2 regions of the Verrucosispora sp. WMMA2044 genome follow, and region 2 is predicted to be linked to the other one. Evidence: riboswitches for the same ligand, from Rfam matches in the RefSeq annotation. Region 2 holds a riboswitch; the other holds the start of a gene.

Region 1 (4,207 bases), 2.3 Mb from region 2:
TCCGCACCGTGAACACCTCGCCGTCGACGAGTGCCAACGCGGGCTTGTCGGCCCGGCTGACCACCACGTTCTCGGCACCGGAGGCGTGCAGGTCGTACATCGCGCGGGTGAGCTGTTCCTCGTCGTCGCCCTCGGCCCGCCCGTCGGCGATCAGCTCCTCGTGACTGACCTTGAGGAAGAAGACCCCGCTTTCCAGGACGGCCGTCAGGTGCTCGCCGCAGAGGTCCACCACCACCCGGCCGCCGTTGGCGCCGAGATCGGCGGCAAAACGCCGGTAGAGGTCGGCGGGGACCAGGGACGGATGGTTCGGGCCGCTCAACACGCTCACCGGCGCGCGCAGGCCCTCGCCGAGCGCGAGGTTGTACAGCTCGTCCAGCTCGTGCCGGCTCAACGGTTGGCCGATCACGTCGACGACCTCCCGACGGGTACCTTCGCGACGGTCGTGCACGTACCCGCCGGTGCCACCGGAGTCGCGGGCCACCACCTTGAGGTCGACCCCCTCGCTGACCAGCAACGGCTCCAGCACCTGCCCGACCTCGCCCCCGAGTGCCGCGCAGAGCACCACGTCGACGCCGAGGGACAGCACCATCCTGGCCTGCCACACCCCCTGCCCGCCCGGGTGCAGGTGCAGCTCCGGTGCGTCGCTCGGCTGGTCGATGGTGACGGTCAGCAGCGGGGTCGGCGCGAAGATCATGACGCGGCCGCTCATGAACGCACTCCGTGGTCCGTACCGTCGCCGGGCCTGGCGATTCGCTCGTCCATGGGCGTTCCTCCCGCTAGCGGACAAATACCGCTTACTGGTACGACGGTATCCAACGAGACGCGTCGACGCGCGCCGAAGGGACGGTGCCCGGCCGGCCGACGGAAAAACGCAACGCCGGGTGAACCGCTCGTGAAGAGCGGTTCACCCGGCGCGACGAGGAGGTCAGTACACCGACAGGTGAACGTGGTTGGTGTGGTCGCTGGACGGGTCACCGCGGGCACCGCTGTACGACTTCCAGCCGCTGCTGGGCAACCAGATCTGCCTGTACCAGATCACGTAGAGCACCGCGAGCCGGTCGGCGTTGTTGACGAAGTACGCCGCCAGGTTGTTGCCGTAGGTCCGGTCACCTCCGGTCGCGTCCCCGCCGAAGCCCTTCTTCTGGGCCGCGAAGTCGCAGGCCCGACCCTTCGGGTGCTCGCCCGAGCCGCCGGAGCGGTAGCAGGAGACGTACCGGGTGAAGCCAGCCGACTTGGCCTGCTTCAGCGCGTGCAGGGTGCGTGGGGTGATGCAGCCGTTGGCCGGGGTGGGGTCGTTGACGCTGCACGACTCCGAGGGCCACGACCCGTCGGAGTTACGCGGAGCGGGCTTGGCGGTGGGACTCGACCCGCCGCTACGCGACGGTGACCGGGCGGCCCGTTCGGCGGCCCTGGCCCGCTCGGCCGCCTCGTCCCGCTCGATGGCCACGGTCAACGCCCGCTCGGCCTGGTCCTTGCGCTTGGCCATCACGGCCACCTGCTTGCGCTGTTCCTGGATCTCCGCGTCCAGGGCCAGCTTGGTGGCGCTGACCTCGTCCCGGGCGGTCTGGAGTTCCCGCAGCGCACGGTCCTCATTGGCGGCCACCGCGTCCAGCGCCGCCGCCCGGTCCATGAAACCGGCCGGTGACCCGCTGTTGAGCAGCGCCGACGCGGCACCCAGCCGTCCGGTGCGGTACGCCTGCGCGGCGATCTCGGCGACCTTGGTACCGCGCTCGGCGACCTGGCTCTCGGTCGTCTTGAGCTGCTCGGCCAGCTTCTTCTGTCGCTTCACCGAGCGGTCGAGCGCCGTCTTGGCGTCGAGATAGCCCTTGCTGGCCGCCTCCAACTGGGCCCGTAGTGCCGGGGTGCCGCCCTCGTCGTCCACATCTCCCGGTGCCGCCGCGCGCAACGCCTGCGGTGCGGCGGTCGCTGGGGAGAAGGGAGCCAGCGCGACGCCGAGGGTGAGGGCGAGCGCGGCGGCGATCAGGGCCGCCGTACGGGCGGCCGGTCTTACCGTTGCCACTGCTGGCATGCACATGTCCTTCCGTCAGCCGCCGACCGGGTTAGCTGACGGGTTCGGGACGGAAGATCCCTACCGCTGGCGCGGATACACCCCAGGAACGTGGTTCCCCGGTTCGCCCTGGCGGGCGATTAGGCGGCGGCCGCCGCCGGCACCGGTGGGTGCCGCCTGGCGGTGGCCGGGTCAGAGCCTACCGGTGCGCACGTGACCGGTGCAGCTGCTGTTACTGCTGGTGTTCGGTTGTTGACTAGTAGACCAGAGCAAATCGGACAATAACCTACTTTTCTCCGATTGGCCTGGTCACCACCGCACCGACCCGCAACCCCCGGGGTCGGTACGCGGCTCGACCTGGAGGGTCGCGTGTTCGATCTGGAAGTCCTCGTGCAGCGCCGAGCGGGCCGCCGCCAGGACGGTGCCGACATCGGCGTCCGGACTGACGGTCAGGTGTGCGGAGGCGACCTCCATTCCGGAGGTCAACGTCCAGACGTGCAGGTCGTGGACGCCGGCCACGCCCGGTACCGCGGCCAGCCGGTCGTGCACCGCGGTGACCTGCAGGTGCTCCGGTGCGGCCTGGACCAGGATGCGTACCGCTGCCCGGCCCAGGCGCCAGGTGCGGGGCAGGATGAACACGGCGATCGCGACCGCCACCAGCGGATCGGCCCACCACCAGTCGGTCACGGCGATCAGCAGGGCGGCCGCGATCACGCCCAGCGAGCCCAGCAGGTCCGCCAGCACCTCCAGGTAGGCCCCCCGCAGGTTGATGCTCTCCCGCGCCCCCGGGCGCAACAGCGCGAACGCGGCGACGTTGGCGAGCAGGCCGAGCGCCGCCACCACCAGAACCGGGCCGGCGAGCACCTCGGGCGGATCCCCGAATCGACGTACCGCCTCGATCAGCACGTACACCGCGACGCCGGAGAGCAGTACGGCGTTGGCCAGGGCCGCGAGCACCTCCAGCCGGTAGAGCCCGAAGGTGCGTTGTGGGTCGGTGTCGGCCCGCCGGGTGGCGGCCACGGCCGCGAGGGCCATGCCGATGCCCAGCACATCGGTGAACATGTGCCCGGCGTCGGAGAGCAGGGCCAGCGAACCGGTCCGTAAAGCGGTGCCTGCCTCGATCAGCATCAGGGCGCTGAGCAGGGCGAACGCCGCCCACAGCCGGCCGGAGTGGCGGTGTGCGGCGGTTGAGACCGCAGCGTGGTGGTGGTCATGGCCGGCGCCCACCCAGACACCTTGCGTCGTCAGGCGGGCCGGGGACGGACCTATGCCAACATCGCTATGAGTGCAATCGTCGGCTCGCGATCTCAACCGGTCGCCTCGACGGTGGTCAACCGCTGGGTGGCCCGGGACAGCGCGACGTAGAGAGTACGGACACCGGCGCCGGGCTCCGCCCGGATCTCCGCCGGGGCGACCAGCACCACCCCGTCGTACTCCATGCCCTTGGCCTCCAGGCTGGTCACCACCTGCAACCGATCGCCGCCATGGGCTCCCAGCCAGGCCGCGACCTGGTCCCGTCGCGGCACCGGCGTGATCACCCCGACGGTGCCCTCCACCTCGCCGAGCAGGGCGCTGGCGGCCGTCACGACGGTGGTCTCCAACTCGGGCGCCGGCACCACGAGCCGCACCGGATCGATCCCGGTGGAGCGGACCGCGGTGGGCAGCGCGAGATCGGGGTACGCCCGCCGGATCTCGGCCGCCGCCACCGCGAAGATCTCGGCCGAGTTGCGGTAGTTCGTGGTGAGCGTGAAGCGGTGCCGACGACGGCGCCCCAGCGCCTGGTCGCGGGCCCGGGCCAACTCCTGCGGATCCCCCGTCCACGCGGTCTGCGCCGGGTCGCCCACCACCGTCCAGGACGCCAACCGGCCGCGCCGGCCCACCATCCGCCACTGCATCGGTGAGACGTCCTGGGACTCGTCGACCACCAGGTGGGCGTAGTCGCGGTAATCCTCGGGGCGCTCCCGGGCGGCCTGCCGGGCGGCCCGCTGCCGGTCGGCGAACGTGCTCAGCTCGCGTACCCCACCGGCCAACTGGAACGGGTCCCGCTTCCGGCGGGCAGCGCGCATCGGCTTGCCGAGCAGCGCGTCCAGCTCGTCCAGCAGCGCGACGTCGGCGACGGTCAGACCATCCGTGGCCAACCCCCGGTAGGCCGAGCCGAGCAGCCGGATCTCGGCGCCGGAGAGCAGTCCCGCGCCGTAC
Region 2 (4,207 bases):
GCGTTGACGCAGTGCCCGCAGGTCATGCCCTGCACCTGGTACGTCGTGCTGACCATGCGACTCTCCTCACCAACTCGCCAGGGTGGCCGAGCACCACCCGATACCCGTAGGGGGTATCTACGACATCGACCGTACCATACCCCCTGGGGGTAGGCTATTCTTGTCGGCATGAGCACACCCGCGCCGATCCGTGGTTACACCGCCAGCAAGGACCAACTCCTGGCCCGGCTGCGCCGCGTGGAGGGCCAGGTGCGCGGCATCGAGAAGATGGTCGACGACGATCGCTACTGCATCGACGTGCTCACCCAGATCTCCGCCATCCAGGCCGCGCTGGACAAGGTCGCCCTCGGTCTGCTCGACGGGCACGCCCGGCACTGCATGCACGAAGGTGCCGCCGAGGGGCGCGCCGACGAGATGGCGACCGAGATGATGGCCGCCGTGGGCCGGCTCATGAAGCGCGGCTGACCCGACCCGCCGACATACCCTCGCGAACGGCGTCGGGAGGTCGGGCTGGTTACCATTCGCACACGATGGCCAGCCGAAATCCGTGCCGCGCGGCCCGAGGTCGCCGGCGGGCACCCGCCCCTGCCCCCGCCGCCGTCGCGAACCCCTCCACAGCTCACGGTACGCAGCCACCCCGCCACCTTCCGGCCATTCGGGCTGCCCTTCGACACGGTCGTCCGGCGGCAGTGAACCGTCTCGCCCATCGACACGTACTCAGCCCTGAAATCGTTGGGAGACACTGAATGGGCGCCGACCACACCCGTTCCGCTCCGCCCACCCCGCCCCGGGTGCGGCGGATCCTCGTCGTGACGGTGGTCCCCCTCTTCCTCGCCACCCTGGTCGCCGCGATCGTGCTCTGGCCCCGGGACGCCCCACGTCCCGAGGCCACCGACGACACCCCCCGCTACCACGGCACGGTCACCCGGGTGGTGAGCGAGCCCTGCCCGCCCAACCCGGTGGTGCCCGAGGGCACACCGACGACCGCGGCGGGCCCCTGCGGCACGGTCACCGTGCGGGTGCAGACCGGCCCGGACGCCGGCCAGGAGGTGCAGACGCCCATCCCGAGCGGGCCGGGAGCACCCCGCATCGACGTCGGCGACGACATCATCCTGGTCTCGCTGATCGACCCGGAGGACCCGTCGGTCAGCACCTACAACATCGCCGAACACCAGCGCGGCAAGCCGCTGGTGTGGCTGGCCGTGCTCTTCGCCGCCGCCATCGTCGCCTTCGGGCGGCTACGGGGCCTGGCGGCGCTGGGTGGCCTGGCGGCCAGCTTCGCGATCCTGCTGACCTTCGTGCTGCCCGGCATCAGCGCCGGCCGGCCGCCGCTCGCGGTCGCCATCGTCGGCGCCTCGTTGATCATGTTCGTGGTGCTGTACCTGACCCACGGCATCTCCGCGCAGACCTCGGTGGCCGTACTCGGCACGCTCGCCAGTCTGGTCCTCACCGGCCTGCTCGGGCTGGCCGCCACCGGGGCCACCCACCTGACCGGATTCGGCAGCGAGGACGCCACCACCCTGTCCATGTTCCGCGCCGACGTCGACCTGCACGGCCTGCTGCTCGCCGGCATCATCATCGGCTCGCTGGGCGTGCTCGACGACGTCACGGTCACCCAGGCCGCCGCGGTCAACGAGCTGCGTCACGCCAACCCGAACCTCTCCCGTCGGGAGCTGTACCGCTCGGCCACCCGGGTCGGGCGGGCCCACATCGCCTCGGTGGTGAACACCATCGTGCTGGCGTACGCCGGCGCCTCGCTGCCACTGCTGCTCCTGCTGACCGCGGACTCCCGCGCGCTGGGCCAGATCCTGACCAGCGAGTTCCTCACCACGGAGATCGTCCGAAGCGTGGTGGCCACGCTCGGGCTGATCGCCGCGGTACCGCTGACCACGGCGCTGGCGGCGGTCGTCACGACCGCCGGACGCGGCGAGGCCGGCGCCCACACGGGTGAACCCACCCCCCTGGTCCCCCGGCCGGCGACGGACCGGGCCGAGGCGCTCCGCGCGCTGAGCACCCCACCCACCCGCAACACGTCCCCCGCCACCCCCTCGGGGTGGCCCGACCCGGACAGGAGCACGGACACCACATGGTGACACTCCTCAACGTGACCGCCCCTGCCGATGCGGCTCGAAACCGTGTCGCTGGTCACTCAAAGCGATTACGAAATGACGCATCTCGTCGGGTTCGGGGCGTAGAAGCACAGATGGACTGTCGGGTAACCTCACTGCCGGTCACCGCCGAAGGCGCGCAGCGGCGCCTGCGGTGCCACCGCCCAATCGCCCTCGGGCGAGCCGGGGACCCAGGTAGGTGGGGTGAATCCGCGAAAGCGGTAGGGGCCACTTCCGTCCCGAACCCGTCAGCTAACCCGGTCGGCGGTCGATGGAAGGGAAAACAGTGACGGCACCCCTACGCCGCTGGTTGACACCCGTGGTGGCCGTGCTCGCCGCGTTCGCCGTGTTCGCCGGTCCGATGCCGGCCACGGCCGCGCCGAACGACCCCAAACCGGCGGAGCACGACGACGACCCGCCGATGCTCAACGATCTGATCGAGGCGACCACCCGGGACTACTCCAAGGCCAAGGCCAAGCTGGAGAAGTCCAAGAAGCGCCAGCTCCGACTGGCGGTCGAGGTCCGCTCCGCTCAGGCCGACCTGGACGCGCTCTCCCCGCAGGTCGCCCAGATCGCCACCCAGTCCTACCGGACCGGCCGGGTCGGCGCGATCGCCATGTTGTTGCAGAGCAGCGCACCGGACTCGTTCATCAACCGGGCCTCCGCGCTTGACGAGCTGAACCTGGTGAACGACAAGAAGCTGGGCGAGGTCAACGCGATCAAGCTCCGTGCCGAGCAGGCCAAGCTCGCGCTCGACGCCGAGGTGCGCGAGCAGAAGAAGCTGACCAACGACATGGCGCGCAAGAAGAGCGAGGCGGAGAAGTCCCTCCGGCTGGTCGGCGGTGTCGGCCTGACCGGCGGACTGGTGGACGCCACCTCGCCGGTGGCCCGGATCGGGCCGAACCGGTCCTCGGACGGCGGCTGGAAGCCCGAGTCGTGCAGCCAGAACGACCCCACCACGTCGGGCTGCATCACGCCCCGGACGCTGCACATGTACAAGGAGGTCAAGCGGGCCGGGTTCAACCGGTTCGTCGGCTGCTTCCGACCGGGTGACAAGTTCGAGCACCCCAAGGGCCGGGCCTGCGACTGGTCGTTGCAGAACAGCGGCTTCAGCCCGTGGCACAACAACGACACCCGGATCTACGGCAACAACCTGGCGGCCTTCCTGGTCCGCAACGCCGACCGGCTGGGCGTCTACTACGTGATCTGGAACCGGCAGATCTGGTTCGCGGCGACGGAGCGCTGGAGTTCCTACAGCGGACCGTCCAACCACACCGACCACGTGCACGTGTCACTGCTCTGATCGCCCGACACGACGCGCCGAGGGCCGTCCCACCAACCGTGGTGGGACGGCCCTCGTCGTTCAGGACGTCGTCGTCGGTCGCGGATCAGGGCGCGGTCGCCATCGCGCCGGTCAGTTCGGCGGGTTCCGCGGCCACCGCCCGCACCTCACCGGCGGCCAGCCGGTAGGACATGCCGACCACCGCGCATCGCCCGGCGGCCACCTCCGCCGCGAGGGTCGCCGAGGAGTCCAGCATCGTCTCGACGGTACGCGCGATGTGGATGTCGACGATCTCGTCCAGCTCGTGCACCCCGGCGTCCTGTGCTCGGCGCAGGCTCGGCACCACCGCGTCGACCACGGCGCCCAGATGCCCGGGGGGCGTGGTGTCGGTGGCCAGTGCCTCGCGGGCCGCCTGGACGGCGCCGCACGAGTCGTGGCCCAGCACCACCACCAGCGGCGTACGCAGCACGGCCACCGCGTACTCCACGCTGCCCAGCACCTCCGGCCCGACGGTGTGCCCGGCGGTACGGACCACGAAGAGGTCGCCCAGCCCGCGATCGAAGATGATCTCGGCGGCGAGCCGGGAGTCGGAACAGCCGACGATCACCGCGAAGGGATGCTGCTCGGTCGCGACGGCGGCCCGACGCCCGGCGTTCTGGTTGGGATGCCGCAGCGCGTCGGTGACGAATCGACGGTTGCCGGCGAGCAGTTCGGCGAGGGCCCGCTGCGGGGCACCGGGATGATCCACGCTGAGCACCTCGCGGTCCGGACCGGGTTGCGGACCGAGCGTTCCGGGTCGACTCATCCGGCTGCACCT

The links. Region 2 has a riboswitch for cyclic di-AMP ahead of O3597_RS22590 (hypothetical protein). Riboswitches for the same ligand answer to the same signal wherever they lie in the genome.
Region 1: it holds a riboswitch for cyclic di-AMP, as region 2 does, so the genes downstream of both, O3597_RS04410 (hypothetical protein) here and O3597_RS22590 (hypothetical protein) in region 2, are expected to answer to the same signal.

Annotation. Positions count from the first base shown of each region.
Region 1 covers NZ_CP114913.1:955,311-959,517, forward strand. Annotated here, with positions in the region: gene O3597_RS04405 (PfkB family carbohydrate kinase) at 1-709, opposite strand, end outside; gene O3597_RS04410 (hypothetical protein) at 926-2,029, opposite strand; cyclic di-AMP (ydaO/yuaA leader) riboswitch at 2,034-2,165, opposite strand; gene O3597_RS04415 (cation diffusion facilitator family transporter) at 2,318-3,235, opposite strand; gene O3597_RS04420 (AAA family ATPase) at 3,316-4,207, opposite strand, start outside.
Region 2 covers NZ_CP114913.1:4,976,330-4,980,536, forward strand. Annotated here, with positions in the region: gene O3597_RS22575 (copper ion binding protein) at 1-56, opposite strand, end outside; gene O3597_RS22580 (metal-sensitive transcriptional regulator) at 169-465, shown strand; gene O3597_RS22585 (YibE/F family protein) at 747-2,093, shown strand; cyclic di-AMP (ydaO/yuaA leader) riboswitch at 2,260-2,391, shown strand; gene O3597_RS22590 (hypothetical protein) at 2,395-3,411, shown strand; gene O3597_RS22595 (carbonic anhydrase) at 3,497-4,195, opposite strand.